DNA from 3 places in the Leclercia sp. S52 genome. Region 3 is predicted to be linked to each of the others. Evidence: predicted binding sites of a transcription regulator. Region 3 holds the regulator's gene; each other region holds the start of a gene.
What was found. The regulator CRP, encoded in region 3, controls carbon source genes, mostly activating them, when cyclic AMP is high. The targets are predictions, from matches to a motif close to ATGTGANNNNNNTCACAT.

Region 1: a site for CRP is predicted at 6,300-6,317, ahead of AAHB66_RS18965 (acetyl-CoA C-acetyltransferase). Genes of this name have one in related genera too.
Region 2: a site for CRP is predicted at 6,043-6,060, ahead of hpt (hypoxanthine phosphoribosyltransferase). Genes of this name have one in related genera too.

The regions. Positions count from the first base shown of each region.
Region 1 is NZ_CP152474.1:3,975,844-3,986,647, forward strand. Features, by position in the region: gene AAHB66_RS18940 (sugar porter family MFS transporter) at 1-279, opposite strand, end outside; gene kduD (2-dehydro-3-deoxy-D-gluconate 5-dehydrogenase KduD) at 593-1,354, opposite strand; partial or broken gene kduI (5-dehydro-4-deoxy-D-glucuronate isomerase) at 1,417-2,254, opposite strand; gene AAHB66_RS18955 (oligogalacturonate lyase family protein) at 2,710-3,885, shown strand; gene AAHB66_RS18960 (porin) at 4,036-4,719, opposite strand; gene AAHB66_RS18965 (acetyl-CoA C-acetyltransferase) at 5,047-6,225, opposite strand; gene AAHB66_RS18970 (M20 aminoacylase family protein) at 6,473-7,651, shown strand; gene AAHB66_RS18975 (ABC transporter substrate-binding protein) at 7,666-8,442, shown strand; gene AAHB66_RS18980 (hypothetical protein) at 8,457-8,600, opposite strand; gene AAHB66_RS18985 (hypothetical protein) at 8,581-8,985, opposite strand; gene AAHB66_RS18990 (LysR family transcriptional regulator) at 9,066-9,941, opposite strand; gene AAHB66_RS18995 (multidrug/biocide efflux PACE transporter) at 10,048-10,509, shown strand; gene AAHB66_RS19000 (amino acid permease) at 10,628-10,804, shown strand, end outside.
Region 2 is NZ_CP152474.1:821,413-832,216, forward strand. Features, by position in the region: gene speD (adenosylmethionine decarboxylase) at 1-455, opposite strand, end outside; partial or broken gene speE (polyamine aminopropyltransferase) at 471-1,319, opposite strand; gene AAHB66_RS03880 (YacC family pilotin-like protein) at 1,430-1,777, opposite strand; gene cueO (multicopper oxidase CueO) at 1,923-3,464, shown strand; gene AAHB66_RS03890 (glucose/quinate/shikimate family membrane-bound PQQ-dependent dehydrogenase) at 3,596-5,983, opposite strand; gene hpt (hypoxanthine phosphoribosyltransferase) at 6,189-6,725, shown strand; gene can (carbonate dehydratase) at 6,823-7,485, opposite strand; gene AAHB66_RS03905 (ABC transporter ATP-binding protein) at 7,593-8,519, shown strand; gene AAHB66_RS03910 (ABC transporter permease) at 8,516-9,286, shown strand; gene AAHB66_RS03915 (PTS sugar transporter subunit IIA) at 9,392-9,832, shown strand; gene AAHB66_RS03920 (polysaccharide deacetylase family protein) at 9,889-10,804, shown strand, end outside.
Region 3 is NZ_CP152474.1:4,495,153-4,505,956, reverse strand. Features, by position in the region: gene AAHB66_RS21710 (YccS/YhfK family putative transporter) at 1-1,708, opposite strand, end outside; gene crp (cAMP-activated global transcriptional regulator CRP) at 1,765-2,397, opposite strand; gene AAHB66_RS21700 (OsmC family protein) at 2,707-3,111, shown strand; gene AAHB66_RS21695 (phosphoribulokinase) at 3,201-4,070, opposite strand; gene AAHB66_RS21690 (YheU family protein) at 4,101-4,319, opposite strand; gene AAHB66_RS21685 (hydrolase) at 4,316-5,338, opposite strand; gene mdcA (malonate decarboxylase subunit alpha) at 5,566-7,221, shown strand; partial or broken gene AAHB66_RS21675 (triphosphoribosyl-dephospho-CoA synthase) at 7,221-8,079, shown strand; gene mdcC (malonate decarboxylase acyl carrier protein) at 8,089-8,412, shown strand; gene AAHB66_RS21665 (biotin-independent malonate decarboxylase subunit beta) at 8,382-9,215, shown strand; gene mdcE (biotin-independent malonate decarboxylase subunit gamma) at 9,215-10,015, shown strand; gene AAHB66_RS21655 (AEC family transporter) at 10,144-10,804, shown strand, end outside.

The DNA.
Region 1 (10,804 bases), 520 kb from region 3:
CACCATCAGGCTGTATTTTCGGCCCAGGCGGAATGAGAGCCAGCCGTTGAACAGGGCACCGACTGCTGCCCCCAGCATCATACTGCTCACCACCCACTCCTGCAGGCGATTGCTGAGCGTAAAGTGATCGGTGATAAAAGGTAGCGCACCGGCAATCACGCCGATATCCAGCCCAAACAGCAGACCGGCCACCGCCGCGGAAACGGACACAAACAGGTTCATCCTGCGGGTATCGCGCAGGGCGCGGGGCATAAAGGTAGAGTCGTTTATTGATGTCATATTTTCCTGCCTGAACAGCGTAAGACGTTAAATGAAATTACGAGAAACCCTGAAAAAGTGTCAGGTCGTATAACGTGAAAATATGGATTTATTGGCTGGCAAGGGGCGATCTGTGATGGACATTACAATTTAAAACAAGGATGAATATTCCCCACTTTGTGTTAAAAGCATGATTTGTAGACGATAAAGATGTGATGCCCGTCATTTTCGTAAAATGACTATGGATTTTCCTCTTTTACTAATATGGACAATGTCTGATTCAGGACAAAAAAACCTCCGCCCGGGGGCAGAGGTTTATTGGCAGGGGCGAGAATTAACGCGCCAGCCAGCCGCCGTCAACCGCTACGGTGTAGCCGTTGATGTAGTCAGAAGCGCTGGACGCCAGGAACACAACCGGGCCCATCAGATCGCTTGGCAGACCCCAACGCCCCGCCGGGATACGCTCGAGGATCGCCGCGCTGCGCTCTTCGTCAGCACGCAGCTGCTGGGTGTTGTTGGTCGCCATGTAGCCCGGTGCGATGGCGTTAACGTTGATGTTGTGCTGCGCCCATTCGTTCGCCAGCAGACGGGTCACGCCCATTACGCCGCTTTTGGAGGCGGTGTAAGAAGGCACGCGGATGCCGCCCTGGAAGGAGAGCATGGAGGCGATATTAATGATTTTGCCGCCGTTGCCCTGCGCGATGAAGTGCTTCGCTGCCGCCTGGGACATGAAGAAAACGCTCTTGATGTTCAGGTTCATCACGTCGTCCCAGTCCTGCTCGCTGAAGTTGATCGCGTCTTCACGACGGATCAGACCGGCGTTGTTGACCAGGATGTCGATTTTACCGAATTCAGCCACCGCACGATCCAGCAGCTCAGGGATAGCGTCGATTTTACGCAGATCGGCGGTCAGGCTCAGGAAACGACGGCCCAGCGCGGTAACACGCTCGATGGTCTCCTGTGGCTCAACGATGTTGATCCCGACGATGTCGCAGCCGGCTTCTGCCAGACCGACCGCCATACCCTGGCCCAGACCGGTATCACAACCGGTAACGACCGCAACTTTACCCTGCAGAGAAAATGCATCAAGAATCATTTTTTATCCTTTATCTTTCAGCGCCTGAACGAACAGGCAAGTTTGTGCTTAACTGTCCGCGACTAGCGCAGATCCTTAACGGCTACGTGGTCCATATCATCAAAGACCTGGTTTTCACCCACCATGCCCCAGATGAAGGTATAGGCACGCGTGCCCACGCCCGAGTGAATAGACCAGCTTGGTGAGATCACCGCCTGCTCGTTATGCATCACGACATGGCGCGTCTCCTGCGGCTGTCCCATCATGTGGAATACACAGGCGTCTTCTTCCATGTTGAAGTAGAAGTACACTTCCATGCGGCGCTCATGGGTATGGCACGGCATGGTGTTCCACAGGTTGCCCGGATCAAGCTCGGTCAGACCCATGCTGAGCTGGCAGGTTTCCAGCACATCAGGAACGAAGTATTTGTTAATGGTGCGGCGGTTACTGGTGAGGTTGTCACCCAGAGTGACTGGCGCAACGTCTGCCGGGGTCACTTTTTTTGGTTGGATAGGTGGTGTGTGCCGGGGCGCAGTTATAGTAGAACTTCGCCGGTTTGCTGCTATCGACGCTGGCAAAGACCACTTCCTGCGCGCCTTTCCCGACGTACAGGGCATCGCGATGGCCGATCTCGTAGCACTGACCGTCAACGGTGATGGTGCCCGGGCCGCCGATGTTAATCACGCCCAGCTCACGACGCTCAAGGAAGAAGCTGACGCCGAGCTGCTTGCCCACTTCGCCACCGACGGAGACCGTTTTGGTCACCGGCTTAATGCCGCCAACGATAATGCGGTCAATGTGGCTGTACACCATGGTGTACTCATCCGCGACAAACACTTTCTCGACTAAAAACTCATCGCGCAGACCCTGGGTATCCAGCGTTTTTGCATGCGCGCTGTGGATGCTTTGTCTGACTTCCACATTAACCTCCAGAATTTATCGGCCCCGAAGGCCTGGATAATTAACAAAACGGTGTTCCGTTTTCATGATGGGCACATATTATCTGCTGTGAAATGGGTTTTCAATTACATTTAAAACGATGTTTCACTTTTTCTGTAAGTTAATCTCAAAATTGCAGTTGCGATCACGAATGTCAGGGAGTTGACATCGCTTTCTTAAAAGCTTCTTTTAAAATCTCCGAATTAATTTGCAATTTAAACAATAGGTTATATAAGAATAAAAAATTGATGCCGGGATGATAAAAATCTGAACAGATGTAAAGAGAGTGATGATTTTGTGGGCTTTTACTTCAGAAGTGCGCCACCAGTCACACACACTGAAACGATGTTTTGATATTTTAACACCCAGTTTTTAAACTCATATTTTACCGATCGGACCGCAGGCAAAATCCTGCTGTCGAATTCAAGGAGTGCATCATGGCAAAAGGCATGCGGGTCAAACTGAACTATGAGGTCAGTCGCGATCCGGATACAGGCGTGGAAGTGACCCGCCTGACCCCACCTGAAGTTACCTGTCATCGTAACTACTTCTATCAAAAGTGCTTTTTTAACGACGGTAGCCATCTGCTGTTTGCCGGCGAATTCGATGGCCACTGGAACTACTACCTGCTGGATCTGAAAAAGGCCGAAGCGGTGCAGTTAACCGAAGGCGCGGGGGATAACACCTTCGGCGGCTTCCTGTCGCCGGACGATAAATCCCTCTATTACGTTAAGAATGATCGCACCCTGCTGGAAGTCAATCTGACGACGCTTGTCGAGCGCGAAGTGTACCGCGTCAGCGACGACTGGGTCGGCTACGGCACCTGGGTGGCCAACTCTGACTGCACCAAACTGGTGGGGATCGAAATTGCGAAGAGCGACTGGACCCCGCTGAACGACTGGAAAATCTTCCACGACTTCTTCCATAAGGGCCCGCACTGTCGCCTGCTGCGCGTCGATCTGCAGACCGGCGAAAGCAGCGTGATCCACGAAGAGAAAAACTGGCTCGGCCATCCGATTTACCGTCCGTTTGACGACAGCACCGTCGCGTTTTGCCACGAAGGCCCGCACGATCTGGTGGATGCCCGTATGTGGATGGTCAACGAAGACGGCAGCAACGTGCGTAAGGTTAAAGAGCATGCGGAAGGCGAAAGCTGCACCCATGAATTCTGGGTACCGAACGGCTCGGCGCTGGTGTATGTCTCTTATCTGAAAGGTCAACAAGGCCGTACCGTGTACAGCTTCAATCCGGATACCGGCGAGAACAGCGCGGTAATGCAAATGCCGGCCTGTTCGCATCTGATGAGTAACTTTGACGGCACAATGCTGGTGGGTGACGGTTCCGGTACCCCGGTCGACGTGAAGGACACCAGCGGTTACACCATCGATAACGATCCTTATCTCTATGCGTTCGACGTGGCGAAAAAGGCCTACTTCCGCATCGCGCGTCACGACACCTCCTGGGCAACCGTGGCGAACAGCCGCCAGGTGACCCATCCGCACCCATCCTTTACCCCGGATGATAAAGCGGTCCTGTTTAGCTCCGATAAAGACGGCAAACCCGCTCTCTATATTGCGAAGCTTCCTGAGCAACCTGAACTGTTGCGTGAATAAATGTTTGTGTTTGTGTTTGTGTTCCTGTAACTGGCCTTGCCCTCCTTTATGGAGGGCTTTTTTTTATCCCTGTATCGGCGCAGTAATAAATTGCAGGCATAAAAAAACCGGCTCTTTCGAGCCGGTTAATCCCGGAGGTACTGCTTGTTATTAGAAGGAGTAGGCTACACCGACACGCAGACGGGTCTGACGCTCATCGGTCTCTTTCACACCAACGTTACCCACTTCACCGTACGGGGACCAGTTTTTATCAATTTTGTACGCCAGCTTGACGTTATATTCCTGGGAGTAATCTTTATTGTTATTACGGATTACGCCTTCTGAACTTTTAGCGTATACATAGTTCAGCTCGGTACGCCAGTCGCCCATCACCCAGCCAACCCACGCATCGCCACGGTTAACTTTGTCGTCGTCTTTATTCGCGCTTGACGGATAACGGGTATAGTCATAACGATAACGAGCGGCAACGTAGAAGCCATTATCGAAGCTATATTGTGCATGCAGATACGGTTTATAAATGGTGAAGCTGTCTTTACTTTCAACCGTAAAGCCTGGTGTTAACGCAATATTCGGGGTTGCTTTCCAGCGCCAGCTAATCTGGTCTTCGTGACCATTACCGACCACATCCGCAAATGGCTGATCGGCTTTATCGCCGCCGGATTTCCATTTCGCTTCTACTGAAAAACCAAAACCATTTTCAAAACGGTGCGAAACCGCAGCACGGTCTGCGTTCGAGCCGTTATCAATATATTCATGACGCAGATCCACGGTGACAGCCTGAGCTGCGAAAGAAGCGCCAATAAGTGATGCAAGGACCAGAGATTTCTTAAACATGGAAAAACCCTCGTTTAAAATGATGTTTCGTTTTTATGGAATTGCATTTTATTTTTTTAAACACGTAATTTTAGTGATCATGATCGTAAATATTTGTTTCATTTTTTTTGGCAAAGCCAGGCGTGAGCAATATCAACAAAAGAGGGTTTTTAAGCGGAATTTAACGGATCGCGATCACACTAAAGTGTTATTAGAGATTCAATTAATGTGGTAAATATTTCGGGGAGGTTTGAGGATTTACTTACAAGAGTAAAAATATGACGGCTATCACAAACAAATAAGCCTCCGCGGTGGGAGGCTTATTTTGATTGATATTTATCAAGGTGCTTATCTTTCTATGGCTAACGCCACGCCCTGTCCGCCGCCTATGCACAGCGTGGCCAGCCCTTTACGGGCATCGCGTTTCACCATCTCATGCACCAGCGAGACCAGAATACGACAGCCTGACGCACCTATAGGGTGGCCGAGCGCAATCGCCCCGCCGTTAACATTGACCCGGCGCTCATCCCACTCCAGCATTTTGCCCACCGACAGCGCCTGGGCAGCAAAGGCTTCGTTGACTTCGATGAGATCGACATCCGCCAGCTGCCACCCTGCCCGCTCCAGGCAGCGGCGCGTGGCATGCACCGGGGCGATCCCCATTAAAGCAGGATCCACACCGACGCTGGCAAAGGCTTTGATCCGCGCCAGCACCGGCAGATTCAGCGCTTCGGCTTTGCTCTCGCTCATCATCATGACCGCAGCAGCGCCGTCGTTAATAGAGGAGGCATTTCCGGCGGTCACGGAACCGGTGAGTTCAAAAGCCGGATTGAGTAACGCCAGCCCTTCGGCGCTGGCGTCGGTTCGCGGCTGCTCATCGGTATCTACCAGCAGTGGTTCACCGCTCTGCTTCTGCGCGCTGACCGGGACAATCTCATCCCGGAAGCGGCCCGCATCGATTGCGGCCCGGGCTTTATGCTGTGAGCTGAGGGCGTAGGCGTCCTGCCGCTCACGGGAGATCCCGTATTCCCGGGCCAGGTTTTCCGCCGTGACACCCATATGGTAATCGTTGAAGGCATCCCACAGCCCGTCATGCACCAGGCTGTCGATAAGCTGGCTGTTCCCCAGCTGGGCGCCCGTGCGGCTGTCGGTCAGAACGTGCGGCGCGCGGCTCATGTTCTCCTGGCCACCGGCGATCACCACGTCGGCTTCACCGCACTGGATCGCCTGGGTTGCCAGATGCAGCGCCTTGAGCCCGGAGCCACAGACGTCGTTAATGGTAATGGCAGAGACGGTGTTAGGTAATCCCCCCTTCAGCGCGGCCTGACGGGCAGGGTTTTGCCCGGCCCCTGCGGTCAGCACCTGACCAAGGATCACCTCATCGACCTCGTGGGCCTCAATGCCACTGCGCTCCACCAGCGCGCGGACCACCACGCTGCCCAGATCTACCGCCGAGTGGCGTGAGAGCGCTCCCTGGAAACAGCCAATTGCTGTGCGCAACGCACCCCCTATCACGACGTCTTTCATCTCAACCTCTGCGCAAAATGACACCGCACATAGTAGAGTATGTGTTATCAACTAATGATGTAATTGTTTAAAAAAAGTGAGTTTTATCACAAAGGATCGGCCATTCATTTTGCACACCTCGACGTAAAGCCTGCATGTATTCACACAACTTATAATTAACACGGTAATTATTAGATAACGCATTTGCATTATGACGGCGCGGCGATAAGTTAGGAGATGCAAACACGCGTTTACACTGGAGTAACAAATGTCCGACTGTATCATTCCAGAAATAAAAGAATCAGAAGAAGAAATCATCGCCATCCGCCGTCATTTACATGCCAATCCTGAATTAAGCCTCGAAGAGTTTAATACCAGCAATCTGGTGGCTCGCCAGCTCGAAGGCTGGGGTTATCAGGTGACGCGCGAAATCGGAAAAACCGGTGTGGTCGGCTCGCTCAGCAAAGGCCAGGGCAGCAAATCCATCGGCCTGCGTGCCGATATGGACGCATTACCCATCTTTGAAGCCACCGATCTGCCCTGGGCCAGCACCGTCCCGGGTAAAATGCACGCCTGCGGCCACGACGGCCACACGGCGATTTTACTGGCCGCGGCGAAGTATATTGCCTCTGACGCCTGCCAGTTTAACGGCACCGTGCACCTTATCTTCCAGCCGGCCGAAGAGGCGATTGGCGGCGCGGATTTAATGATTAAAGACGGGCTGTTTGACCGCTTCCCCTGCGACCGTATTTTTGCCCTGCACAATATGCCTTACCTGCCGACCGGTAAGTTTGGCTTCTATGAAGGCAACTTTATGGCCTCCGCCGATACCGTGAAAATTACCCTGAAAGGGTACGGCGGGCATGGCGCGCACCCGGAACGCACCGTGGATCCGATCGTGACCGGGGCCGCCCTGATCATGTCCCTGCAAAGCATCGTGGCGCGTAACGTGCCGCCGGGTGAAACCGCCGTGGTGACGGTCGGGACCTTCCAGGCGGGCATTGCCTCCAACGTGATCCCGGACAGCGCGGTGATGGAGCTGACGGTGCGTTCGATGAAGCCGGAGATCCGCGACCTGCTGATCCGCCGCATTCAGGAGCTTACCGATTTCACCGCCCGCAGCTATGGCGCCACCAGCGAAGTGGAGATCTATGACTCCTACCCGGTGCTGGTCAACGATGCGGAACAGACCGCTTTCGCCCGCCAGCTGGCCGTCGAATTCTTTGGCGAGGAGGCGGTACTCGACAGCGTCTCCCCGTCCAATGGCAGTGAAGATTTTGCCTTTATGCTCCAGCAGCGTCCGGGCAGCTATTTCCTGCTGGGCAACGGCGAGAAAGGGGAAAAAGGCGGCTGCATGGTGCATAACCCCGGCTACGACTTCAATGACGAGATCATTACCACCGGGGCCTCCTTCTTTGCCCGTTTGGTTGAAAACTATTGCCGTTAAGACAGGGACAGATAATGAAAAAATACCTTTTACCGCTGGTCGCTCTGCTGGCGACATCGTCTGCCTTTGCAGCAGAGACCAAAGAGCTGCGTTTCGGCGTGGATCCGACCTTCGCCCCCTTCGAGTCAAAAAACCCGCAGGGCGAGGTGGTCGGTTTTGATATCGATCTGGGCAATGCCATCTGTCAGCAGCTGCAGGCGAAATGCGTCTGGGTTGAAAGCAACTTCGACGGCATCATTCCTTCCCTGAAGGCGCGTAAATTTGATGCCATCCTCTCCGGGATGTATATCACCGACAAACGTAAAAAGCAGATTGCCTTCAGCGACAAGATTTACAGCGGCCCGGCCTTCCTGGTGGCGCGTAAAAACAGTCTCGCCAGCAACAGTGTGGATCAGCTGAAAGGGAAAACCATCGGGGTTGAGCAGGGGTCCGCTCAGGAGACTTATGCCAATGAGCAGTGGCGCGGCAAGGGCGTTAACGTCGTGGCCTATCAGGGTGCCGATCAGGTGATCCGCGACCTCGAGTCCGGGCGCATTGACGGCGCGGTGCTCTCCGGGGTGATGGCGGAGTACAGCTTCCTCAACAAGCCGCAGGGTAAAGAGTTTGCCTTTGTCGGCACTGCACTGCAGGACGATGCCCTGTTTGGTGCCGGAGCGGCAATTGGCCTGCGCAAAGAGGATGACAAGCTGCGCCAGGAGCTGAACGGCGCCATCGCGGCGATCCTGGCCGACGGGACCTATAAAAAGCTCGCCTCAAAATACTTCAGCTTTGATATTTATACCGGCAAGTAACCCTGTTCCGCCCTTCACTGGCTGAAGGGCGGAGATTTCCAGTACTGGGTTAAAGCGGGCTCGTTGCCATTTAACGGATCCGACTCAGGAAACGGCAGCGCAACGATACGGGCCAGTATTGCCGGCGTCGCCGCCTGCTTACACAGATCGAACTCCATCCCCGGCGGATACGCCCCCACCACCTGAAAATCGAGCGTTGCAGATAAACGGCAATGCCCGGTTCCCGCCGGCAATAACAGGGCGTCCCCGGCTTCTACCTCCAGCTCCTCTCCCCCCCGGGCCGCCAATCACGAGGCGCGCCGTTCCCCGGGCAATCCCCAACACTTCATGGGCAGTGGAGTGGTAATGGTGATAATCGAAAATCCCATCGCGCCACTGGGGCGGCCACCCGTTGTCGGCAAAGCGTTGTTCAAACTGGCTGGCATGATCGCCTTCCAGTATCGCCCCTTTATAGATCAGCACCGGCAGATGGGGATGGTTAGGCACCCAGTCTCTGGCTGAGAGCATCAGCACGCGGGGTGTAATGGTATGTGTAGCGTTCATGTCTCTTCTCGCCGGTTAATTCACCCCATTAAGTGTAGACCTTTTATATTTCGGTACCGATCAGGTGAATGTCGTATTCATCACACCGGATCCGCCTGGTGCTGAAGCCAGTGCCGCAGCCAGTTTCCCGCCGTCCCCGGCGGAGAGCGTTTATTCCACACCAGATCGATTGCCACCGAACGCGGCCAGCCCGGTACGTTAATCTGCACCAGCGCATTCGAGGGTGCGAACTCCGCGACCAGCGCACAGGGCAGCGCGCACCAGCCGAAGCCCTGCACCGCCATGCTGAGCAACATCAGGTAGTTAGGTGCCGACCACACCGGCCCCTGGGCCAGTACCGGTTCGCGCTCCAGATAGGTGTTCAGGCGCAGCTCCCGCCAGCCGTGCAGCTCATCGGCCTCAGTGCGTCTTTGCGCGGCGAGGGGATGGGTGGCGGAGGTATAGATCGCCATGTGGGTCTGCATCGGCAGGCGAACGGCGGCAATGTCGGTGGGATAGCTCTCCCGCGCCTCGGTAAGGCCGATGTGCGCCCGCCCTTTTTGCAGCAGGTCGATGACATCCTCATCTTCGCCAATCAGGCACTCGAATTCGGTGTGGGGAAAACGCTCATCAAAACGATACAGCATCTCCTCCAGCACGTCCGGGTGCAGGGTATCGGAGAGCACAAAGCTCAGCCGCGCTTCGGTCTCTTCGCTGAGGGAGACCGCCAGCTCGTCAAGGCGCGCGCTGGCGGCAAGGATCGACTGAACGTAGCCCAGCACCTGCTTGCCCTGAGCGGTGAGTACCGGCTGGCGAGCGCTGCGATCGAACAGCGCAAACCCGAGGTCGTCTTCCAGATGGGCGATGGCGGTGCTGATGGTGGACTGGCTTTTACGCAGACGACGGGCGGCGGCGGAGAACGAGCCAGCGGCAACCGTCTCGACAAAGGCCGTTAAGGCTTCAGGGGAGTAGCGCATGATGTATCTACATTATCGATGGAATCTAACTTTTATATATCAGTTTTAACGATAAAAATAGCGGCCTGATTCTGCCCATTCTGGCAGGTTAATGAGGTATCAGGTTATGCAGCACAACGATATTCAACACCGAAAACTGCCGGAGCGTATCTTTCACGCCGTCTGTTTCGAGGGCATCGCCACGGCGATCCTCGCCCCGACCACCGCCTGGCTGATGCAGCGTCCGGTGCTGGAGATGGGCGGATTAACCATTCTGCTCGCCACCACGGCGATGATCTGGAACATCATCTATAACGCCGGGTTCGACAAGCTGTGGCCGCGGCATATCATCACCCGTACCGCCAAAGTCCGCGCGCTGCACGCCCTCGGCTTTGAGGTCGGGTTTATTTTTATCGGCGTCGGCATTGTGTCGCTGGTGCTGGGCGTGAGTCTGCTGCAGGCATTCACCTTAGAGATTGGCTTCTTTATTTTCTTCCTGCCGTACACCATGGTCTATAACTGGGCGTACGACACCCTGCGCGATCGCATCATGAAGCGACGCCAGCAGCGCCAGACTGCCACCTGGTAATCCCTCCGGCCGGAAATGCTTTCCGGCCCGCTTAAACCCGCGCCAACCGCCACGCCAACTGATGATTATGGTAAAATAGTCTCCTTTTTGTTGGTTTTATAGTTGATACGTTTCTCTCATGTCGAAAATCTGGTCTAAAGAAGAGACCCTCTGGAGCTTTGCCCTGTACGGCACGGCCGTGGGCGCAGGAACCCTGTTTCTGCCCATCCAGCTGGGATCTGCGGGCGCTGTCGTCCTGTTTATCACCGCCCTCGTGGCGTATCCATTCACCTACTGGCCCCACAAAGCGTTATGT
Region 2 (10,804 bases), 1.3 Mb from region 3:
AAGTAATTCAGCGCGTTGAGGGGCGAAATCACACCGCAGGTCGATACTTCAATATCGGCACGGAAGGTACACAGCCCGCCTTCCGGATGACTCTCCGGGTAGGTGTGCACGCAGATATGGCTCTTATCGAGATGGGCTACCACCGCGTCCGGCAGCGGGCCGGGGCGCTCGGTGTGGTCGATAAGGGTGGGGTCAACCGGCTCCTCGCTGACCAGAATGGTGACGCTGGCGCCCTGGGGTTCATAATCCTGACGGGCAATGTTCAGGATATTGGCGCCGATAATGGAGCAGGTTTCTGACAGGATCTCGGTCAGTCGGTTGGCGTTATAGAGTTCATCGATATAGGCGATATAACCATCGCGCTCTTCCGCCGTTTTGACATAGCAGATATCGTAAATACAAAAACTCAGGCTTTTGGTCAGGTTGTTAAAGCCATGCAGTTTCAGCTTTTTCAATTCATTCACCCCCCTCAGAGCATCCTGCAAATATTGCGGTAAGGCAAAGGCTGCGGTATGGACGGCCGGATTGTAATAACGACAGGTTAAGTTTGCGTGCTGGAAGCGCGCCTGAATGATGCCGGTAGAGAGATGGCGCAGAGCTTCGTTATCCGTCGCCCAGGCAAAGGTCATCACGCCGCCGTAGTAGGTCGGGATCGCCGCCTGGTAGAAGCTCACATCGGTAAAGTAATGGCTCAGCTTACGGTGGCTGTCGATAGCCTCATCTTGCTGCAGGAAGCAGACGCCGTTCTGGGCGACAAAGACCCCGCCAGGGTTCAGGCAGCGTTTGCAGCCTTCATAGAACGCCGAGGTAAACAGACTTTCACCCGGCCCAATCGGATCGGTGCAATCGGAGATGATCACATCAAAGGTCTGCGTCGTCTGGTTAACAAAATTGACGCCGTCGTCGATCACCAACGTGAAACGCGGATCGTCGTAGCTTCCGGCATTGTGATTAGGCAGATACTGGCGGCAGAAGGAGACCACGCCAGCGTCGATCTCTACCATGGTGATGCTTTCAATGCTTTTGTGGCGGGAGACTTCGCGCAGCATGGCGCCGTCGCCGCCGCCGATGATCAGCACATGTTTCGCATTGCCGTGGGCCAGCAGCGGAACGTGGGTCATCATCTCATGATAAATGAATTCATCACGCTCGGTGGTTTGCACCACGCCATCCAGCGCCATCACCCGGCCAAAAGCCGCGTTTTCGAAAATGATCAGATCCTGATGATCGGTTTTCTCATGATAGAGCACGTTATCAATGGCAAAGTACTGTCCAAACTGGTCATGCAGCGTTTCATGCCACATTTTCTTTTCGGCCATGGGATGATACCTCCTTTGTTAACACCCGGTTAAAACGGGCGAAACATCATAGCTAACAATGACCGTGGTTGCACGGCCATCTGTTCAGCAATCGGGCATCGGGAGGGGAGTTACTTAACGTAGGCAAGCAGGCTCAGCGAATCGCGAGCCAGGGCTTTACATTTTTTTGCCGTGGGAATGCCGATGCCGCTGAGATCGCGGTAGCTGTCTTCACCGAGGGTTTTCATATCGAAACTGTCGTAGTTGCTCAGGTCCCACTGGTTCTGTTGAGCAAAGAAGACCAGCGCGCGACGAATCTGACCGTTAGGTAAATTCTGGTAGCCACAGTCGTTTTTCAGGAATACAAACACCGCCGTTAAATCCGCCATATCTTCGGCTTCATTTTCACTCAGCGCATAGCTGTTTGCGCAACTCATCATCAGGGTGCTGAACAGGATTGTTCGGAAAAACGTCTTCATTGCTTCTACCAATACGTCACGGAAATTCAACGTTAGCACACTTCCCGCCGGTGCGACGATCTTTATTATTTCCGCTTTTCTTGACCTTCCGGCAAGGGGAGGGTTTATGCTCATGACATCGACTGCTGCGAATAAGGAGATGAACATGCAACGCCGTGATTTTTTAAAATATTCTGCCGCACTGGGTGTCGCCAGTGCGCTACCGCTGTGGAGCCGTGCCGCTTTTGCGGCCGAGCGTCCCGTGCTGCCAATCCCCGGTTTACTCACCCCCGATGCGCGTAATCAGGTGAATCTGGTGGTACAGGCGGGCAAAACCACCTTTGGGCCACACAACGCCACCACCTGGGGCTACAACGGCAATCTGCTGGGCCCGGCCCTGCAGCTGCGCAAGGGAAAAGCGCTGACCGTTAACATCCACAACACCCTTAATGAAGAGACCACCGTCCACTGGCACGGTCTGGAAGTACCGGGCGAAGTAGATGGCGGCCCGCACGGCATCATTAAACCCGGCGGCCAGCGGACGGTGACCTTTACCCCGGAACAGCGGGCGGCAACCTGCTGGTTCCATCCTCATCAGCACGGTAAAACCGGGCATCAGGTGGCGATGGGGCTCGCCGGACTGGTACTGATTGAGGATGACGAAAGCCGTCTGCTGCGCCTGCCGAAGCAGTGGGGCATCGACGATGTGCCGGTGATCGTGCAGGACAAAAAATTCACCCCTGAGGGGCAAATTGACTATCAGCTGGATGTGATGAGCGCTGCGGTGGGCTGGTTTGGCGACACGCTGCTGACCAACGGCGCGCTTTACCCACAGCATAATGCCCCGAAAGGCTGGCTGCGCCTGCGTCTGCTCAACGGCTGTAATGCCCGCTCGCTTAACTTCGCCGCCAGCGATAAACGCCCGCTGTACGTGGTCGCCAGCGACGGAGGGCTGCTGGCGGAGCCGGTGAAGGTGACCGAGCTGCCGATGCTGATGGGCGAGCGTTTTGAGGTGCTGGTGGATATCAGCGACGGCAAGGCGTTTGACCTGGTGACTTTGCCGGTGGGCCAGATGGGGATGGCGGTGGCGCCGTTCGATAAGCCGCAGCCGGTGCTGCGCATTCAGCCGCTGCTGGTGACGGCTTCCGGCGAGCTGCCGGATACGCTGACCACCATGCCGGCTCTGCCGTCGCTGGAAGGGCTGACCCAGCGGAAGCTACAGCTGTCGATGGATCCGATGCTCGACATGATGGGCATGCAGGCTTTAATGAAGAAGTACGGTCATCAGGCCATGGCGGGTATGAATCACGGCCAGATGGATCACGGCAAAATGGGCGGGATGGATCACAGCATGCATGGGTTCGATTTCCGTAACGGCAACCGGATCAACGGTAAAGCCTTCGATATGCACACGCCGCAGTTCGCCGCAGCTAAAGGGCAGTATGAGCGTTGGGTGATTTCCGGGGAAGGGGACATGATGCTGCACCCGTTCCATATTCACGGCACCCAGTTCCGCATCCTGACAGAAAACGGCAAAGCGCCAGCGGTGCATCGCGCGGGCTGGAAGGATACGGTACGCGTTGAGGGCGGGGTAAGCGAGGTGTTAGTGAAGTTCGATCATGACGCGCCGAAAGAGTACGCCTATATGGCGCACTGCCATCTGCTGGAGCATGAAGATACGGGGATGATGCTCGGTTTTACAGTATAAAAAAAGCCCGGTGGCGCTACGCTTACCGGGCCTACGTGAGCACGGTGCGGCCTGATGCCCTCACCCTGGCCCTCTCCCACAGGGAGAGGGTACCAACACTAAAAACGGCAACTTTCGTTGCCGTTTTGCTTTTACTTCTCGTCAGGCAACGCATAGGCAACAATATAGTCGCCCATCTTCGTGCCAAACGAACCGTGACCACCCGCGGAGATCACCACAAACTGCTTACCATTGGCCTCATAGGTCATTGGCGTGGCTTGTCCACCCGCTGGCAGACGGCCCTGCCACAGTTTCTCACCGTTGCTCATGTTGTATGCGCGCAGGTAGTTATCGGCAGTCGCGCCAATAAACAGCACGTTACCGGCGGTGGAGATTGGGCCACCCAGCATCGGCATACCCATATTGAACGGCACTGGGATCGGCATCGGGAACGGCATGCTGTCCTGTGGCGTACCAATACGTTTTTTCCATACGACCTGATTGGTTTTCAGATCCAGCGCGGAGATATAACCCCAGGCAGGCTGTTTACACGGCAGGCCAAACGGAGAGAGGAACGGGTTCAGCGTCACGCCAAACGGCACGCCGTACTGCGGCTGAATACCGGACTCAGTACCCGTACCCTGCGCGTCTTTCGGCTGTTCCATCGGATTGCCCGGGCCGCGTGGGATCAGCTTAGAGACAAACGGCAGCGCCATCGGGTTGGCAATCGCCACCTGACGGTTCGGATCGACGGAGATGCCGCCCCATTCGAACATCCCCAGGTTACCCGGGAAGACCAGCGTGCCCTGCTCGGACGGTGGTGTGAAGATGCCCTCATAGCGCATCTGGTGGAACATCACGCGGCACACCAGCTGGTCAAACATAGTGGCGCCCCACATGTCTGCCCCGCTGAGATCTTTCTTCGGACGGAAGCTCAGATCCGAGAACGGCTGGGTTTTGGTGACGTAGTCGCCTTTCGCCGCGCCCTGCGGAACCGGTTTTTCCGGTGCCGGCACGACCAGCTGGCCATTACGACGATCCAGCACGAAGATATTACCGGTTTTCGCCGGGGCGTAGATCACCGGTACGGTCTGGCCGTTAACGGTGATATCAGCCAGCGTCGGCTGGGACGGCATATCCATATCCCACAGATCGTGGTGAACGGTCTGGTAGCTCCACGCCAGTTTACCGGTAGTGGCGTTCAGCGCCACGATGGAGCTGGCGTAACGCTCCTGCTCCGGCGTGCGGTTGCCACCCCAGATATCCGGCGTGGTCACGCCCATCGGCAGGTAGACCAGGTCCAGCTTCGCGTCATAGGCCGCAGGTGCCCAGGAGTTTGGTGAGTTGAAGGTGAAGGTGTGCTCATCCGACGGGATAGCGTTTGGATCTTTCGCACCCGGGTCAAAGGCCCACAGCAGTTTACCGGTATTGACGTCAAAACCACGGATCACACCGGAGGTTTCGCGGGTGGAGAAGTTATCCGTTACCGAACCGGCGATCACGATGGTTTTATCGGTGATGATCGGCGGTGAGGTCGGCTCATACAGACCCGGCGTTTGATCCGGCATGTTGGTCTGCAGATTCAGCACGCCTTTGTTGGCAAAGGTTTCGCACGGCTTGCCGGTCTCGGCGTTAAGCGCGAACAGACGACCATCGTTGACCGGCAGCATAATGCGGCGCGGACAGTCGGCAACCACCTCAGGGCTGGCGTTATCAGCGCGCGCTTCGTGGTAAGAGACGCCACGACAGGTCACGTGCTGGAAAGAGGGGGTAGAGTTGAGCTGCGGATCGAAGTGCCACTTCTCTTTACCGGTTGCCGCATCCAGCGCGAACAGACGCTGGTGTGCAGTGCACAGGTAGAGCATGTTGCCCACTTTGATCGGCGTGACTTCATTGGTCACTTCCCCGGAGTCATTCTCTCTTTTCAGGTCGCCGGTACGGAACACCCAGGCCTCTTTCAGTTTATGCACGTTATCGGCATTAATCTGCTTCAGCGGGGAGAAGCGTTGGCCCTCCTGATTACGACCGTAGGCAGGCCAGTCGGCATCGGCTACTTCGGAGATCGGTGCGGCAGGCGTGGCGTCGGCATTCAGGGTGCCTTTCACCTCCTGCGGATCGTTAAAGCCAGCCCAGGTCAGGATCCCGCCGCTGATCAGCAGCGCCACGACCAGCGCGGTGACCGCACCGCCGGAGCGCACGAACAGTCGACGCCAGACGAAGGGCAGGATCAGCCAGATACCGAAGAAGACCAGGATATCGCTGCGCGGGGTCAGGGCCCAGAAGTCGAAACCGACCTCCCAGACGCCCCAGATCATCGTGGCAAGCAGCAGGGCGGCATAAAGCCACAGTGCCGATTGTTTACTGCGCCATAACATCACGGCAACGCCCAGCATCACTACGCCAGCAATCGGGTAGTACCAGGAGCCGCCAATTGCTACCAGCCAGACGCCACCTATTAACAGGTAGAGCCCGCACAAGGCTGCGAACAGCGCTGTTAGCTTCACGAGTAACCGTGAATGTTGAACTTTTGTTTCCGCCATAAAAAGTACTCTTCAGGTTTGTTAATTTTTTGATAGCAATTAAGTATAGGACTTAACAAGTGTGATCGGAATCACAAATCTGGCTTTTATGAACAGATGCGCCAGGAGGATCTATTTGCTGGTATACTTCAGGGCTTATGTAGCGATGCCGGACGCGAAGCCATCGGCATTGAGAAATTCGTTATAAAAACATACGGTTAGTAAAATGAAACATACTGTTGAAGTGATGATCCCGGAAGCGGAGATCAAAGCGCGTATCGCCGAACTCGGTCGTCAGATCACCGAACACTATAAAGACAGCGGCAGCGAGATGGTGCTGGTGGGTCTGTTACGCGGTTCCTTCATGTTTATGGCCGATCTCTGCCGCGAAGTGCAGGTTTCCCATGAAGTCGATTTTATGACCGCCTCCAGCTATGGCAGCGGGATGTCGACCACTCGTGATGTGAAAATTCTCAAAGACCTGGATGAAGACATTCGCGGCAAAGATGTTCTGATTGTTGAAGACATCATCGACTCCGGCAACACCCTGTCGAAGGTGCGCGAAATTCTCAGCCTGCGTGGACCTAAATCGCTGGCGATCTGTACCCTGCTGGACAAACCTGAGCGCCGTGAAGTGCAGGTTCCCGTGGAGTATGTCGGTTTCTCGATTCCTGACGAATTCGTGGTGGGCTACGGTATTGACTACGCTCAGCGCTATCGCCATCTGCCGTATGTCGGCAAAGTGGTGCTGCTGGACGAGTAGATAGGTATTGCCCGGTGGCGCTACGCTTACCGGGCCTACGGATCGTGCTTTTGTAGGCCGGGTAAGGCGACGCCGCCACCCGGCTTTTTTTACGGGCTTATTTGTGATTATCGTGCTTCTGGGTCAGGTTAGAGACGCCCCGACGGTAACGCTGCTCCAGGGTTTCCCGGTTGGTGGCGGTCACTTCCAGATCGCGCAGCAGGCCATCGTGAATGCCGTACGCCCAGCCGTGGATCGTCACTTTCTGCCCGCGTTTCCAGGCCGACTGCATAATGGTGGAGTGGCCCAGGTTGTACACCTGCTCCATCACGTTCAGTTCACACAGGGTATCCAGGCGACGCTCCTGCGGCATTTGCCCCAGCAGTGAGCTATGTTTGAACCAGATATCACGAATGTGCAGCAGCCAGTTGTCGATCAGACCCAGCTCCGTGTTCTCGACCGCCGCCTGGACGCCGCCGCAGCCGTAGTGACCGCAAATAATGATGTGTTCCACTTCCAGCACGTCGACCGCATACTGCACCACGGACAGACAGTTCAGATCGGTGTGGATCACCAGGTTTGCGACGTTACGGTGAACAAAGAGTTCGCCCGGTTCGAGGCCAGTCAGACGTTCAGCGGGAACGCGGCTGTCGGAGCATCCAATCCACAGAAAGCGTGGTTTCTGCGCCTGTGACAGTTTCTCAAAAAATCCGGAATCTTCTTCCAGCAGCATCTTTGACCATAGTGCGTTATTGCTGATGAGTGTATCTATGTCATTCATGGAGATAAACGGCCTGTAACCGGGTTAATGCGTTGCGCTAATATAGGGCAACTCGATTTCTTTTAAAACAACACTTCGCGTGTCAGCACTATAGGTAACTCTATTTCATGACCATTGCACTGGAGCTCGAGCAGCTTAAAAAAACCTATCCGGGTGGTGTCCAGGCACTGCGCGGCATAGATCTTAAAGTCGAAGCCGGTGATTTTTATGCGCTTCTGGGGCCCAACGGGGCAGGTAAGTCCACCACCATCGGCATTATCAGCTCGCTGGTGAATAAATCCTCCGGCCACGTAAAGGTCTTCGGCTACGACCTGGAGAAGGACGTCGTGAACGCCAAGCGCCAGCTGGGGCTGGTGCCGCAGGAGTTCAACTTCAACCCGTTTGAGACCGTGCAGCAGATTGTGGTCAACCAGGCGGGCTATTACGGCGTGGAGCGCAAAGAGGCGGTTGAGCGCAGCGAAAAGTACCTCAAACAGCTCGATTTGTGGGAAAAACGCAACGAACGTGCGCGGATGCTGTCCGGCGGCATGAAGCGTCGCCTGATGATTGCCCGGGCGTTAATGCACGAGCCAAAACTGCTCATTCTGGATGAACCGACCGCCGGGGTGGATATCGAACTTCGCCGCTCAATGTGGGGCTTTTTGAAGGATTTAAACGACAAAGGCACCACCATCATTCTGACGACGCACTACCTTGAAGAGGCGGAGATGCTGTGCCGTAACATCGGCATTATTCAGCACGGTACGCTGGTAGAAAACACCTCGATGAAGAACCTGCTCTCCAAGCTGAAATCAGAAACCTTCATTCTCGATCTGGCGGCGAAAAGCGCGCTGCCTAAGCTGGAGGGGTATAACTATCGTCTGGTGGATACCTCTACGCTTGAAGTGGAAGTCCTGCGCGAGCAGGGGATCAACAGCGTCTTCAGCCAGCTGAGCCAGCAGGGGATTCAGGTATTAAGTATGCGTAACAAAGCCAACCGACTGGAAGAGCTGTTCGTCTCGCTGGTCCATGAGAAACAAGGAGATCGCGCATGATGCAGCTTTACTGGGTGGCGCTGAAAAGTATCTGGGCCAAAGAGATCAACCGCTTTATGCGCATCTGGATCCAGACCCTGGTGCCGCCGGTGATCACCATGACCCTCTACTTTATTATCTTCGGCAACCTGATTGGCTCGCGGATCGGTGAGATGCACGGCTTCACCTATATGCAGTTTATCGTGCCCGGCCTGATCATGATGGCAGTGATCACCAACGCCTACGCCAACGTGGCATCGTCGTTCTTCAGCGCCAAGTTCCAGCGCAACATTGAAGAGCTGCTGGTGGCCCCGGTGCCTACCCACGTGATCATCGCCGGCTACGTCGGCGGCGGGGTAGCGCGCGGCCTGTGCGTCGGCGTGCTGGTGACGGCGATTTCCCTGTTCTTTGTGCCGTTCCAGGTACACTCCTGGCTGTTTGTCGGCCTGACGCTGCTGCTGACGGCGGTGCTGTTCTCGCTGGCTGGCCTGCTGAATGCGGTATTCGCCAAAACCTTTGACGATATCAGCCTGATCCCGACCTTCGTCCTGACGCCGCTGACCTACCTCGGCGGGGTGTTCTACTCCCTGACGCTGCTGCCGCCGTTCTGGCAGGGGCTGTCACACCTGAACCCGATCGTCTATATGATCAGCGGCTTCCGCTTTGGCTTCCTCGGCATATCCGACGTGCCGCTGGTGACTACCGTCGGCGTGCTGGTGATCTTTATCGTGGCCTTCTATCTGCTGTGCTGGAACCTGATCCAGCGCGGACGCGGACTGCGCAGCTGATCCTCAGGCCCGGCGGCGTTCTGTTGCCGGGCCGGTTTATTGACCATCATCACCCCTTTACTTCCCCGACCCCGCTAGACTACCCCTTTCTGATGAGAGGTGACGATGCTGGGTTGGGTAATCACGTGCCATGATGAACATGCGCAGGAGATGGCGGAGAAGCTCGCCGTCCGCTTTGGGCCGCTGGTGCAGTGCAAGGTGGTCAATTTCTGGCGCGGATTAAGCGTCAATATGCTCAGCCGCATGCTGTGCGATGCCCAACATCATGTCGACAGCGGTGACGGGGTGATCTTCCTGACCGATATCTCCGGCGCGGCACCCTATCGCGCGGCGGCGCTGCTCAGCCACAAGCACGACAACTGCGAAGTCATCTCTGGGATTAGCTATCCATTGCTGGAGATGATGTATCCCCTACGGGAGTTGACCGACAGCATCGGCTTTCGCGACACCATCGTTGCCCGCGGTGCGCCAGAGGTCAGCAGCCTGTGGCATCAGCAGCAGAAAAACCCGCCCTTTGTCCTGCTCCATGGCCTGGAGAAATATTAAGCATTGGTATTACTGGCGCTTTTGTTACAATGGCGACAGTTTTTCGTACTGAATAAATCCCTATGCTCTCGCGTATTTTTTTCCTGCTTCTGCTGCTGGTCTCCGGCGGCGTGTCTGCCAGTCTGCTCAGTCAGCAAGGGCTCCCGTCCCGCTATATGCAAACCACCGAAGATGCCGCTATCTGGGCGCAGGTGGGTAATAAGGTCGTCACCGTCGGCAACGTACGCGCCGGGCAGATTATTGCGGTGGTGCCCACCGCGGCGGATTATTATGAGTTCCGCTTTGGCTTTGGCACCGGCTTTATCGACAAAGAGCATCTGGGCGAGGTGCAGGGAAAGCAGCGCGTGGAGGACAGCCTCGGCGATCTGAACAAGCCGCTCAGCAACCAGAATCTGATCACCTGGAAGGATACGCCGGTCTACAACGCCCCCAATGCCGGCAGCGCGCCGTTCGGCACCCTGGCGGACAACCTGCGTTATCCCATCCTCAGCAAGCTGAAGGATCGGCTTAATCAGACCTGGTACCAGATCCGCATCGCCAACCGCCTGGCATGGGTCAGCAGCCTGGATGCGCAGGAGGATAACGGCCTGCCGGTGCTGACCTATCACCATATCCTCCGCGATGAAGAGAACACCCGCTATCGCCATACCTCAACCACCACCAGCGTGCGTGCCTTCAATAACCAGATGGCCTGGCTGCGCGATCGGGGCTACACCACCCTGACCCTGTATCAGCTGGAAGGCTACGTGCGTAACAAGATGAACCTGCCGGCGCGCGCGGTGGCGATCACCTTTGACGACGGCCTGAAGTCGGTCAGCCGCTATGCCTGGCCGATCCTGAAGCAGTACGGTTTTCACGCCACGGCGTTCATTATTTCCTCGCGGATCAAAGCCCATCCGCTGAAATGGGATCCAAAAACGCTGCAGTTTATGAGCATTTCCGAGCTGCGGGAGATCCAGGACGTGTTTGACG
Region 3 (10,804 bases):
AATTAAAGCCTGGCTCCTGCATCGCCTGGTTGAGGGAGTTGAACAGGGCGTTGTGCGCCTGGTTGACCTTCATGCGCTGCCAGGCCAGCGGCGTTGGCTGTGGATCGTCGCTGAGGATCAGGCGGATGGCCTCCTGATCGGCCTCCAGCGCGTCGTGGGCGTTCTGGCGCAGCAGCCCACTCTGCCACTGCGGCCACAGCCAGACCATCCCGCCGAAGGCAATCAGGCAGCCAATCAGGGTGTCGGCCAGCCGGGCGATAATAAATTGCTCGCCGTTCAGGGTCAGCAGCTGCAGGGTATACACCGCCGTGACCGTAAAGCCCACCGTCGCCCAGCCGTAGCTCTTGCGTATGATCAGGTAGCTCACCAGGGTCACCATCAGCATCCCGGCCAGGGTGTAGCCTTCCGGAACGTGGAAGTGCAGGGTAACGCCGGTAATAATCAGCCCCGCCAGCGTGCCGGCGGCCCGGTGGAGAATACGTACCCGCGTCGCGCTGTAGCCGTTTTGCGTCACCAGCAGCACGGTCATTAAGATCCAGTAGGGTTTCGGCAGGTGCAGCGCCACGCCCATCAGGCTGGCGATACTGAGCATCACGCTGATACGCGCCGCGTTGCGCAGGGCGGCAGACTTCAGCGACAGATAGCTTCTCAGGGCAGGGATCAGCGGCAGGCGTTTCTGCTTGTCGGCCATCAGGTCGCGCGGGTAGAGCGGACGCTGCGTACGCAGCACGCGGGCAATACGGCTGAAGTGCCAGGCGCAGAATTGACCCACCGGGTTATCCGGGTGCTGACGGGCAATTTTCTCCAGCGCGCCGAGCTGCTTGTCCATGGTGAAACGGGTGGGGTAGCGATGATAGAGAATGTCGTCAGCCAGCACCCGCAGGCGGGCCGCAACGGTCTGCGCGTTCCAGCGGATCACCGCTTCGGCGTGGCTGCGCTCCACCAGCTTTTGCACCTCCTTCGGGTGATGCAGGCTGACGGAGATGTGCTCCTGTAGATCCAGGCCCACCTGGAAGGTACGCAGCAGGCGTTTGTATTCATGATTTCTGTTGGCCGCCAGCATATGCAGCTGCTGATAACAGAGGCTGATCAGATCCACCACCTTCTGCTGACGGGCCAGCAGCGGCGGCAGCGATTTTTCAGGGTCGGTGTGCTGCGTCAGCAGGGTGTATTTTGCTTCGCAATAATCTGCCAGCTGTTGATAGAGCACGCTCAGCGACTCGCGCAGCGGCTGTTCGCGCCACATCCAGAACCAGAACCAGTTAAACAGCCCGTACCAGAGCGTGCCCAGCGTATAGAGGAGCAGCGGCTCCCAGACCGGCATGTTTCCCGCCAGGCTCAGGGTAAAGATGGCCGCAATCAGCGAGGCGGGCAGCAGTCGCGCATGCAGGGCGCTGATCTCAGCCGTGACCCCCAGCGTCATCGCCAGCACGGTGAGAATGAGGGGCAGCGGAATATCCCGCGCCAGCAACAGCTGCACGGCCAGGCTACAGCCCGCGAACAGGCAGCCGCCAATAGTCAGACGCTTAAAGAAGCGTTTATGCGGGGTGTCCAGACCGGCAATGTTGCAGCAGGCAGGAACGAGGGAGAAGAGCAGACCCTGTTGCAGATGGCCGAAGATCAACCCCACAGCCACGGGGAGACACAACACCAGGGTTTGCCGCAGTGCGTAGTTAACTTCCGGGTGATAAATGAGCCTGCGCCACATGGGGATAGAGACAAAAACGGCGTGTCATCGTGCGATGCCACGCCGTTTTAGCGGAATTAACGTGTTCCGTAAACCACGATGGTTTTACCGTGGGCAGAAATCAGGTTTTGATCTTCCAGCATTTTCAGGATACGACCCACGGTCTCACGAGAACATCCGACGATCTGACCAATTTCCTGACGGGTAATTTTAATTTGCATACCGTCCGGGTGGGTCATTGCGTCTGGCTGTTTCGCCAGGTTCAGTAAGGTCTGGGCAATGCGGCCCGTTACGTCGAGGAAGGCGAGGTTACCCACTTTCTCGGACGTGACCTGCAGACGGCGAGCCATCTGCGAAGAGAGGCGCATCAGGATATCCGGGTTCACCTGGATCAGCTGGCGGAATTTCTTATAAGAGATTTCAGCCACTTCACAGGCAGTTTTTGCACGAACCCAGGCGCTACGCTCCTGACCTTCTTCAAACAGGCCCAGTTCGCCGATGAAATCTCCCTGATTCAGGTAAGAGAGGATCATCTCTTTGCCTTCTTCATCTTTGATCAGCACTGCCACTGAGCCTTTGACGATGTAATACAACGTTTCCGCTTTTTCACCCTGGTGAATCAGCGTGCTCTTCGATGGGTACTTATGAATATGGCAATGAGACAAGAACCATTCGAGAGTCGGGTCTGTTTGCGGTTTGCCAAGCACCATGCGCTGTTATCCTCTGTTATAAGCTGTCTCCAGAGTCTGGCTGTGTACCTGTACTCTGGGGTTGCAATCGAATTCTTTCCCCTGCCTGGGGTCTGGCTGTCACAATAATTAGCAGCCTGTAACGTGTGATGTCCTCTGCATACATGTGCAACGTCAATGTATTACTGTAGCATCTCGACTGTTTTAGCATAGCTTTCGCCGCCTGTCTCCTGGTGTCTCGCTTCAGCTTGATGCAGGTCGACTTCCGTTGTCAGAATTGTTACTGACGCGTAATCTGTCAGGAAAAATGCAATCCTGGAGTTAATACAAATGCAAGCACGTGTGAAGTGGGTTGAAGGGTTAACGTTCCTCGGTGAGTCGGCTTCCGGGCACCAGATTTTGATGGATGGCAACTCCGGCGATAAAGCGCCAAGTCCGATGGAAGTGGTCCTGATGGCGGCAGGCGGATGCAGTGCGATCGACGTGGTATCGATCCTGCAAAAAGGTCGTCACGATGTGACCGACTGCGAAGTCAAACTGACCTCAGCGCGTCGTGAAGAGGCGCCGCGCCTGTTCACCCATATCAATCTTCACTTCGTGGTCACCGGCAAAGAACTGAAAGACGCGGCGGTCTCCCGTGCGGTGGATCTCTCAGCCGAGAAGTACTGCTCCGTGGCGCTGATGCTGGAGAAAGCCGTAAAGATTACCCACTCGTATGAAGTGATCGAGGCGTAAGCCTTGCGAAAACGCCGGGCGGCACTTCGTTTGCCCGGCCTACAGAGCCCGTAGGCCCAGTAAGCGTAGCGCCACCGGGCAACAAGGCCTCAATCGATTTTCTTCCCTTCCATCAACCGCTGCACCAGCGGCGTCATGATTAACTCCATCGCCAGCCCCATCTTCCCGCCCGGGACTACCAGTGTATTGATGTGAGAAATAAATGAACCCTGCAGCATCGCCAGCAGCCAGGGGTAATCGATATTGTCCAGATTGCGGAAATGGATCACCACAAAGCTCTCGTCCAGCGACGGGATGCCTTTGGCGGCAAAGGGATTAGAGGTATCCACGGTCGGGACGCGCTGGAAGTTAATGTGGGTGCGGGAAAACTGCGGCGTCAGGAAGTTAATGTAATCCTCCATCGAGCGCACCACGGAGTCCATCACCGCCTCGCGGGAATGGCCGCGTTCGCTGGTATCCCGCGTCAGCTTCTGGATCCACTCCAGGTTCACAATAGGGACTACCCCCACCAGCAGATCGACATGGCGCGCCACGTCGTGTTGCGGCGTGACTACCCCGCCATGCAGGCCTTCATAAAACAGCACGTCGGTGGGTTCCGGCAGGGGCTGCCAGGGGGTGAAGGTGCCCGGCACCTGGTTCCAGGGGACCGCTTCGTCATAGGTGTGCAGGTATTTGCGCGCCTGGCCAGTGCCGCTTCGCCCGTATTCAGCGAAGGTTTGCTCCAGCAGGCCAAAGTCGTTGGCATCCGGGCCAAAGTAGCTGATGTGTTTGCCCATATCCCGGGCTTTGCGGATGGCCATATCCATCTCAGGGCGGGTGTAGCGGTGAAAGCTGTCGCCTTCCACTTCCGCGGCACGCAGATGCAGCTGCGAGAAGATCTTACGAAAGGCGAGGCTGGTGGTGGTGGTACCGGCACCACTCGACCCTGTAACGGCAATAACCGGATGTCTGGCGGACATAGCAACTCCCTGAGTGGAAAGCGATCGCGGTTAACCGCGAAATTGATTGCGAGGCATGATGTTGACGGTTTCGTGCAGCTCGGACCACACGACCAGCACCTCACCGCTTTGCAGCTGGCGCCTGACGTCGGCGACCTTCTGCTCAAGCGAAAGCTCCTGTTCACCATAATCGGTGCCTTCGCGTAACACAAAGCTTTCAATCAGATTATCCAGCGTTTCGGGAGCCAGATCTTGCCAGGGAATAATCATCTTATGGGTTCCAGGTATGTGGTCAGCCAGTCCGGGATACGCGTTTCCAGCCACATCGTTGGGCGCCGCAGCGTGCCGCCAACAAAGCCCACGTGTCCACCGTGTTCGGTCAGCTGATACTGCACGTTGGCGGGCAAAAACGCCTGCGCCGGTATCGAGTGATGATCCATAAAGGGATCGTCTTTAGCGTGAATAATCAGCACCGGTTTGGTGATCTTGCTGAGCACCGGCATGGCGCTGCACTGACGATAGTAGTCAATAGCATCGGCAAAACCGTGAATTTTGGCGGTGATCAGATCGTCAAATTCGCGGATGCGGCGCACTTTCTTCAGCTGCTGCAGACTGACCGGTAGCGTATCCGGGTAAGCTTTCAGTTTGCGTGCCGCATTAGCTTTGAGCAAGTTCAGCAGATAGCGCTGATAAACGCGCGAAAAGCCCTTCTCCATATGATAGCTGCAGTGCTCCAACATGAACGGAGCAGAGACGATGGCGGCGGCGTCCAGAGGAATATTGTCGCCCTCTTTTGCCAGCAGGCAGGCAAGCATGTTCCCGCCCAGCGAATAGCCCACCGCTGCCGTAGGGGCCGGGCCGTGGGTCTCTGCCAGCCAGCGCAGGAACCAGGTGCCATCTTCCGTTTCGCCGGAGTGATAGATGCGTTTCTGGCGATTGGGTTCGCCGCTGCAGCCTCTGAAGTGCATTACGACGCCCAGCCAGCCGCGGGCTTTCGCCGCCTGAATCAGGCCGTGAGCATAGGGGCTGTGCAGGCTGCCCTCCAGACCATGAAAGACCACCAGCCGGGGTTTGTGCCGGGCCTGCAGCGGATCTTCGCTCCAGGCTAAATCAACGAAATCATCGTCCGGCAGGTCAAGGCGCTGCCAGACGGGGGTAAATAGCACTTTACGACGGATAAGGCGCGGCAGCATGGTCTGCAGATGGCGATTAGCCACGCCCCGCATGGGGACAAATTCTGCGCTCTCGTCGGGTGCAATGTTGAAGTCTGATGGAATGATTTGGGCCATAAAGGTGATGCTAATTATTGTCTGTTATTTACGATACCTTCCGAATTGTACCCCGTTTAGCCTGGTTTTCCGAAACATGAACTGATCCCGATCACAAATATTTACCTTGATTATTACTCTCAGGCTAATGATTCCCCTGTGCGCTTAATTGATGGCTTTATCGCCAGGGTGCAGACTTTACTCAACGTTAAGCAAATCTAAAGATGTGCTGAATCAGGAGGTTAATAATGTTATCAGGGCAAACGCCAGCCCGGAACTGGAATACGCGTCGCACTGAAAAAGCGCGCCGCCTGGCTTCCGTCCCGGTGCAGGGCAAGGTACTGCCAACAGGCGATCTTGTCGCCATGCTGGAAAAACTGATCGCCCCAGGCGACAAAGTCGTACTGGAAGGGAATAACCAGAAACAGGCAGACTTTCTTTCACGATCCCTCGCCGAAGTGAACCCGCAGATTGTTCACGATCTGCATATGATTATGCCGAGCGTGGGTCGCAGCGAGCACCTGGATATATTTGAGAAGGGCATCGCCCGCAAACTCGACTTCTCTTTCTCGGGTACCCAAAGCCTGCGTATTTCGCAGCTGCTGGAAGACGGGCAGCTGGAGATTGGTGCCATCCACACCTACATCGAACTCTACTCCCGCCTGTATGTCGACCTGTCGCCGAACGTGGCGCTGATTGCCGGTTTTAAAGCGGACCGTAAAGGTAACCTCTATACCGGTGCCAGCACCGAGGATACCCCGGCGCTGGTCGAAGCCGCCGCCTTCCACGACGGCATCGTCATCGCCCAGGTGAACGAGCTGGTGGACGATGAGTGCGATCTGCCGCGCGTGGATATCCCCGGCTCCTGGATTGATTTCGTGGTGGTGGCCGACAAGCCGTTCTTCATCGAACCGCTGTTCACCCGCGACCCACGTCTGATCAAACAGGAACATATCCTGATGGCGATGATGGCCATCAAAGGCATCTATGCGGAACACCAGGTTCAGTCCCTGAACCACGGTATTGGCTTTAACACCGCCGCCATTGAGCTCCTGCTACCGACCTACGGCGAGCAGCTCGGCCTGAAAGGCAAAATCTGTAAACACTGGACGCTGAACCCGCATCCAACGCTGATCCCGGCGATCGAAAGCGGCTGGGTGGAGAGCGTACACTGCTTCGGCGGTGAGCTGGGGATGGAAGAGTACATCCGTGCCCGTCCGGACGTGTTCTTTACCGGTGCCGACGGCTCTATGCGCTCTAACCGCGCCTTCTGCCAGCTGGCAGGTCAGTACGCGGTGGATATGTTTATTGGCTCTACGCTGCAGGTGGATGGCTATGCCAACTCCTCAACCGTGACCCGCGGCCGTCTTTCCGGCTTCGGTGGGGCGCCCAATATGGGACACGACCCGCACGGTCGTCGTCATGCCACCCCGGCCTGGCTGAACATGATCACTGAACCTGACCCCATGCAGCGCGGTAAAAAGCTGGTGGTGCAGATGGTTGAAACCTTCCAGGCGGGCGTGAAACCGACCTTCGTGGAAAAACTCGACGCCGTCGAGGTGGCGAAAGCCTCCGGTATGCCGCTGGCGCCGGTCATGATCTACGGCGATGACGTCACCCACGTGCTGACGGAAGAGGGGATTGCTTACCTCTATCGCGCCAAAGATCTTGAGGAACGTCGGGCCATGGTCGCTGCCGTCGCGGGGATCACCGATATCGGTCTGGGTGTGGATGCTAAACGCGTCGCCGAGCTGCGCCAGAGTGGCAAAGTGCTCTACCCGGAAGATATGGGCATTCGCCGCACCGACGCTACCCGCTCTCTGCTGGCGGCTGGCAGCGTGTCTGACCTGGTTGAATGGTCGGGCGGTCTGTACAACCCACCTGCGAAATTCCGGAGCTGGTAATGAAACTTCTGCCCCGGATCCAGGTTGAAGGCGGTGCCGAATGGCTGGCGCGAACCGCCACGCAGTGTCTGATTGACGAAGCGCGACTGAGCCCAAAACCCGGTCTGGTGGACAGTCGGGGGGAACGGCGCGCATCACGATCTGTCGCTCGCGCTGATGGAACGTTCGGCGCACAGCCTGACCCCTACGTTTCAGGCGCTGGCGCTGCAAAGCTGGCAGCGTCCGGCCGATATCGCACTACGGCAGACCGTGGGTCGGCTGGGGCGCGAAGGCGAACAGCAGATGATGGCCGCCACCGGCGGGGTGAATACCCACCGCGGCGCTATCTGGGCGCTGGGTTTACTGGTCAGCGCCGTGGCGATGCTCGGCGGCAATGCGAAAGCCCGGACGGTAGCCGATACCGCCGCGCAGCTGGCGAAACTGCCGGATGACGCCGCGCCGAAAGTATTCAGTAAAGGGCTGCGCGCCACCCACCGTTATCGGGTGCCGGGCGCGCGTGAAGAGGCGCAGCAGGCGTTTCCGCACGTTATGCAGCGGGCGCTGCCGCAGCTTCGCCTGAGCCGTCTTAACGGCAGTGGCGAAGCCCATGCCCGGCTCGATGCGCTGATGGCGATCATGACCTCGTTAACCGATACCTGCGTGCTCTCGCGCGCCGGAATGGAGGGGTTAGATGCCATGCAGGACGGAGCCCGGGCGGTATTAGCCGCCGGCGGCACCGCACAGCCTGAGGGGCAACGCGCGCTCGCGTTATTAGACAAACAGATGCTCTTGCTCAATGCCTCTCCGGGCGGCGCGGCCGACCTGCTGGCCGCCACGCTGTTCCTTGACCGCATAGAGACGCCTTATTTAGCGAATTAAGAGGATGTTATGGAAAAAATTACCTTAACTCTGCCCGCCAGCCGTGCCCTGAACGGCAAAGCGCTGGCAGGCGTTGTGGGCTCCGGGGATATGGAGGTGTTATTTACCGCCGACCAGAGCCAGACATTAACTATCGAGATCACCACCTCCGTCGATAACAGCCGTGGCCGCTGGGATGCGCTGTTTAACAGACTGCAAACCGTCAGCAGCCTGCCGGCTGGTAAGCTCACCATTCACGACTTTGGCGCCACGCCGGGCGTGGCACGCATTCGTATCGAACAGGTCTTTGAGGGGGGTGAGCCATGCGTGATGACAGCAGCTTTATCGAATTAAAAGCGCGCCAGCGTGCGCAGGCTCTCCTCGACGAGGGCAGCTACCGCGAACTGCTGGATCCGTTTGAAGGGATCATGTCTCCGTGGCTTGGGCCGCAGGGCATTGTGCCGCAGGCCGATGACGGCATGGTGGTGGCGAAAGGCACCATCAACGGCAAACCTGCCGTGGTGGTGGCGATTGAAGGCGCGTTCCAGGGCGGCAGCATGGGCGAAGTGTCCGGGGCCAAAATGGCGGCGGCGCTGGAGCTGGCGGCGGAAGATAACCGTAACGGCATTCCAACCCAGGCGGTACTGAGTCTTGAAACCGGCGGCGTACGTTTGCAGGAGGCGAATCTTGGCCTCGCGGCGATTGCCGATATCCACGCGGCGATTGTCGATCTGCGCCGCTATACCCCGGTCATCGGCATTGTCGCCGGTACCGTGGGCTGCTTCGGCGGGATGTCCATCGCGGCCGCGCTGTGCAGTTACCTGATTGTGACCCGCGAAGCGCGTCTGGGGCTGAACGGCCCGCAGGTTATCGAGCAGGAGGCGGGCATTGAAGAGTACGACTCCCGCGATCGTCCGTTTATCTGGAGCATGACCGGGGGCGAAATTCGTTACGAAAGCGGTCTGGTGGATGCGCTGGTGGGCGATGGCGTGAATGCGGTGAAAGCGGCGATGAACGACGCGATTGCGAAAGGCGTGCCGGCAAAACATCGCACTGACAATTACGACTGGTATCTCGAACGTCTGACCCAGTTTGATACCCGCAAACAGGCGGATACCGAACAGATTCACGCGCTCTTTGCCCGGGAGGTGAAATGATGAGTACTTCAATTAGCCGTGGTGAACTCTGGCTGGAAACCCTGGCGCCAAATGCCAAACGTCTGGAAGGGCTCTGCCCGTCGGTTCAGGCGGCGGACGGCGAACTGAATGGCGAAGCAGTGCGCTTTGTCGCGGTGGTGCCGGATGCCAACAACCACTACCCGCGTGCGGCACGAGGTGAAGTGGGTCTGCTGGAGGGCTGGACCCTGGCCAAAGTGGTGAGTGAAACCGTCGCCGCCGATGCGGACAAAGCGGTTAAGCGCCCGATAGTGGCGGTGATCGACGTCCCGAGCCAGGCCTATGGCCGTCGCGAAGAGGGCTTTGGTATTCACCAGGCGCTGGCCGGTGCCGCGGCGGCCTATGCTAACGCGCGTCTGGCGGGCCATCCGGTGATTGGCCTTATCGTCGGGAAAGCCATGTCCGGGGCGTTTCTGGCCCACGGCTATCAGGCCAACCGGCTCATCGCCTTTAATGACCAGGGCGTATTAATTCACGCGATGGGCAAAGAGTCTGCCGCGCGCATCACGCTTCGCACCGTGGATGCACTGGAAAAACTGGCGGCAACCATCCCGCCAATGGCGTATGACATCAGTAACTACGCCACGCTGGGGCTGCTGGAAAACCTGCTGGATATCAGCAATCCGGACGCACCTTCTTCTCTCGATCTGGCGCTGGTTAAAACCACCTTACAACAGGCCATTGATGACGCTCGCCGGGATCCGACGCTGAAAAGCCGTCTGGGTGCCGACAATCGCCACAGCTCGGCTCTCGTACGCGAACGTATGCGAGCCAGCTGGTAACACCAAAAAGAAAAGACCTGCCAGATGCACGCCCCGTGGGCGCACCCGTTGCGCCCACGCGGGAAGCTGCATCCTGAAAATAATAACCATCGCGTCAGTGCTTAAACTTCTTTTTTTACAGGTGATTTATGACTTATGTGATTGTTCATGCCCTTGCACCCATTTTTGTCATCATGCTGCTCGGCTTCTGGGCCGGTAAAGCCAAAATGGTGGATAACAAAAATGTGTCTCTGCTTAATATCTTCGTGATGGATTTTGCGCTGCCCGCCGCGCTGTTTAGCGCCACGGTGCAAACGCCCTGGGCAGGTATCATTGCCCAGTCACCGCTGATCCTGGTCCTGACTCTGGCGATGTGGATCACCTATGCGGCCATCTACTTCCTCGCCACTAAAGTCTTCAAAAAATCCCCGCAGGATGCCGCCGTGCTGACGCTGACCGTGGCGCTGCCGAACTATGCCGCGCTGGGTCTGCCGATTCTGGGCAGCGTGCTGGGTGAAGGCTCTGCGACCTCACTCTCCGTGGCGGTTTCCATTGCCTGTGGTTCCGTGCTGATGACGCCGTTCTGTCTGCTGATTCTGGAGCGCGAAAAAGCGCGTGCGGAAGGCACAAACAGTGGCTCAACCCTGGCGATGCTGCCGGTGCTGATGTGGCGCTCAATTAAGAAACCGATCGTGATGGGCCCGCTGCTGGGTGTGGTTTTATCCGCGATTGGCATCAAAATGCCGGACCTGGTGCTGGCTTCCATCAAGCCTCTGGGCCTGTCGGCCACTGCGGCGGCGCTGTTCCTGA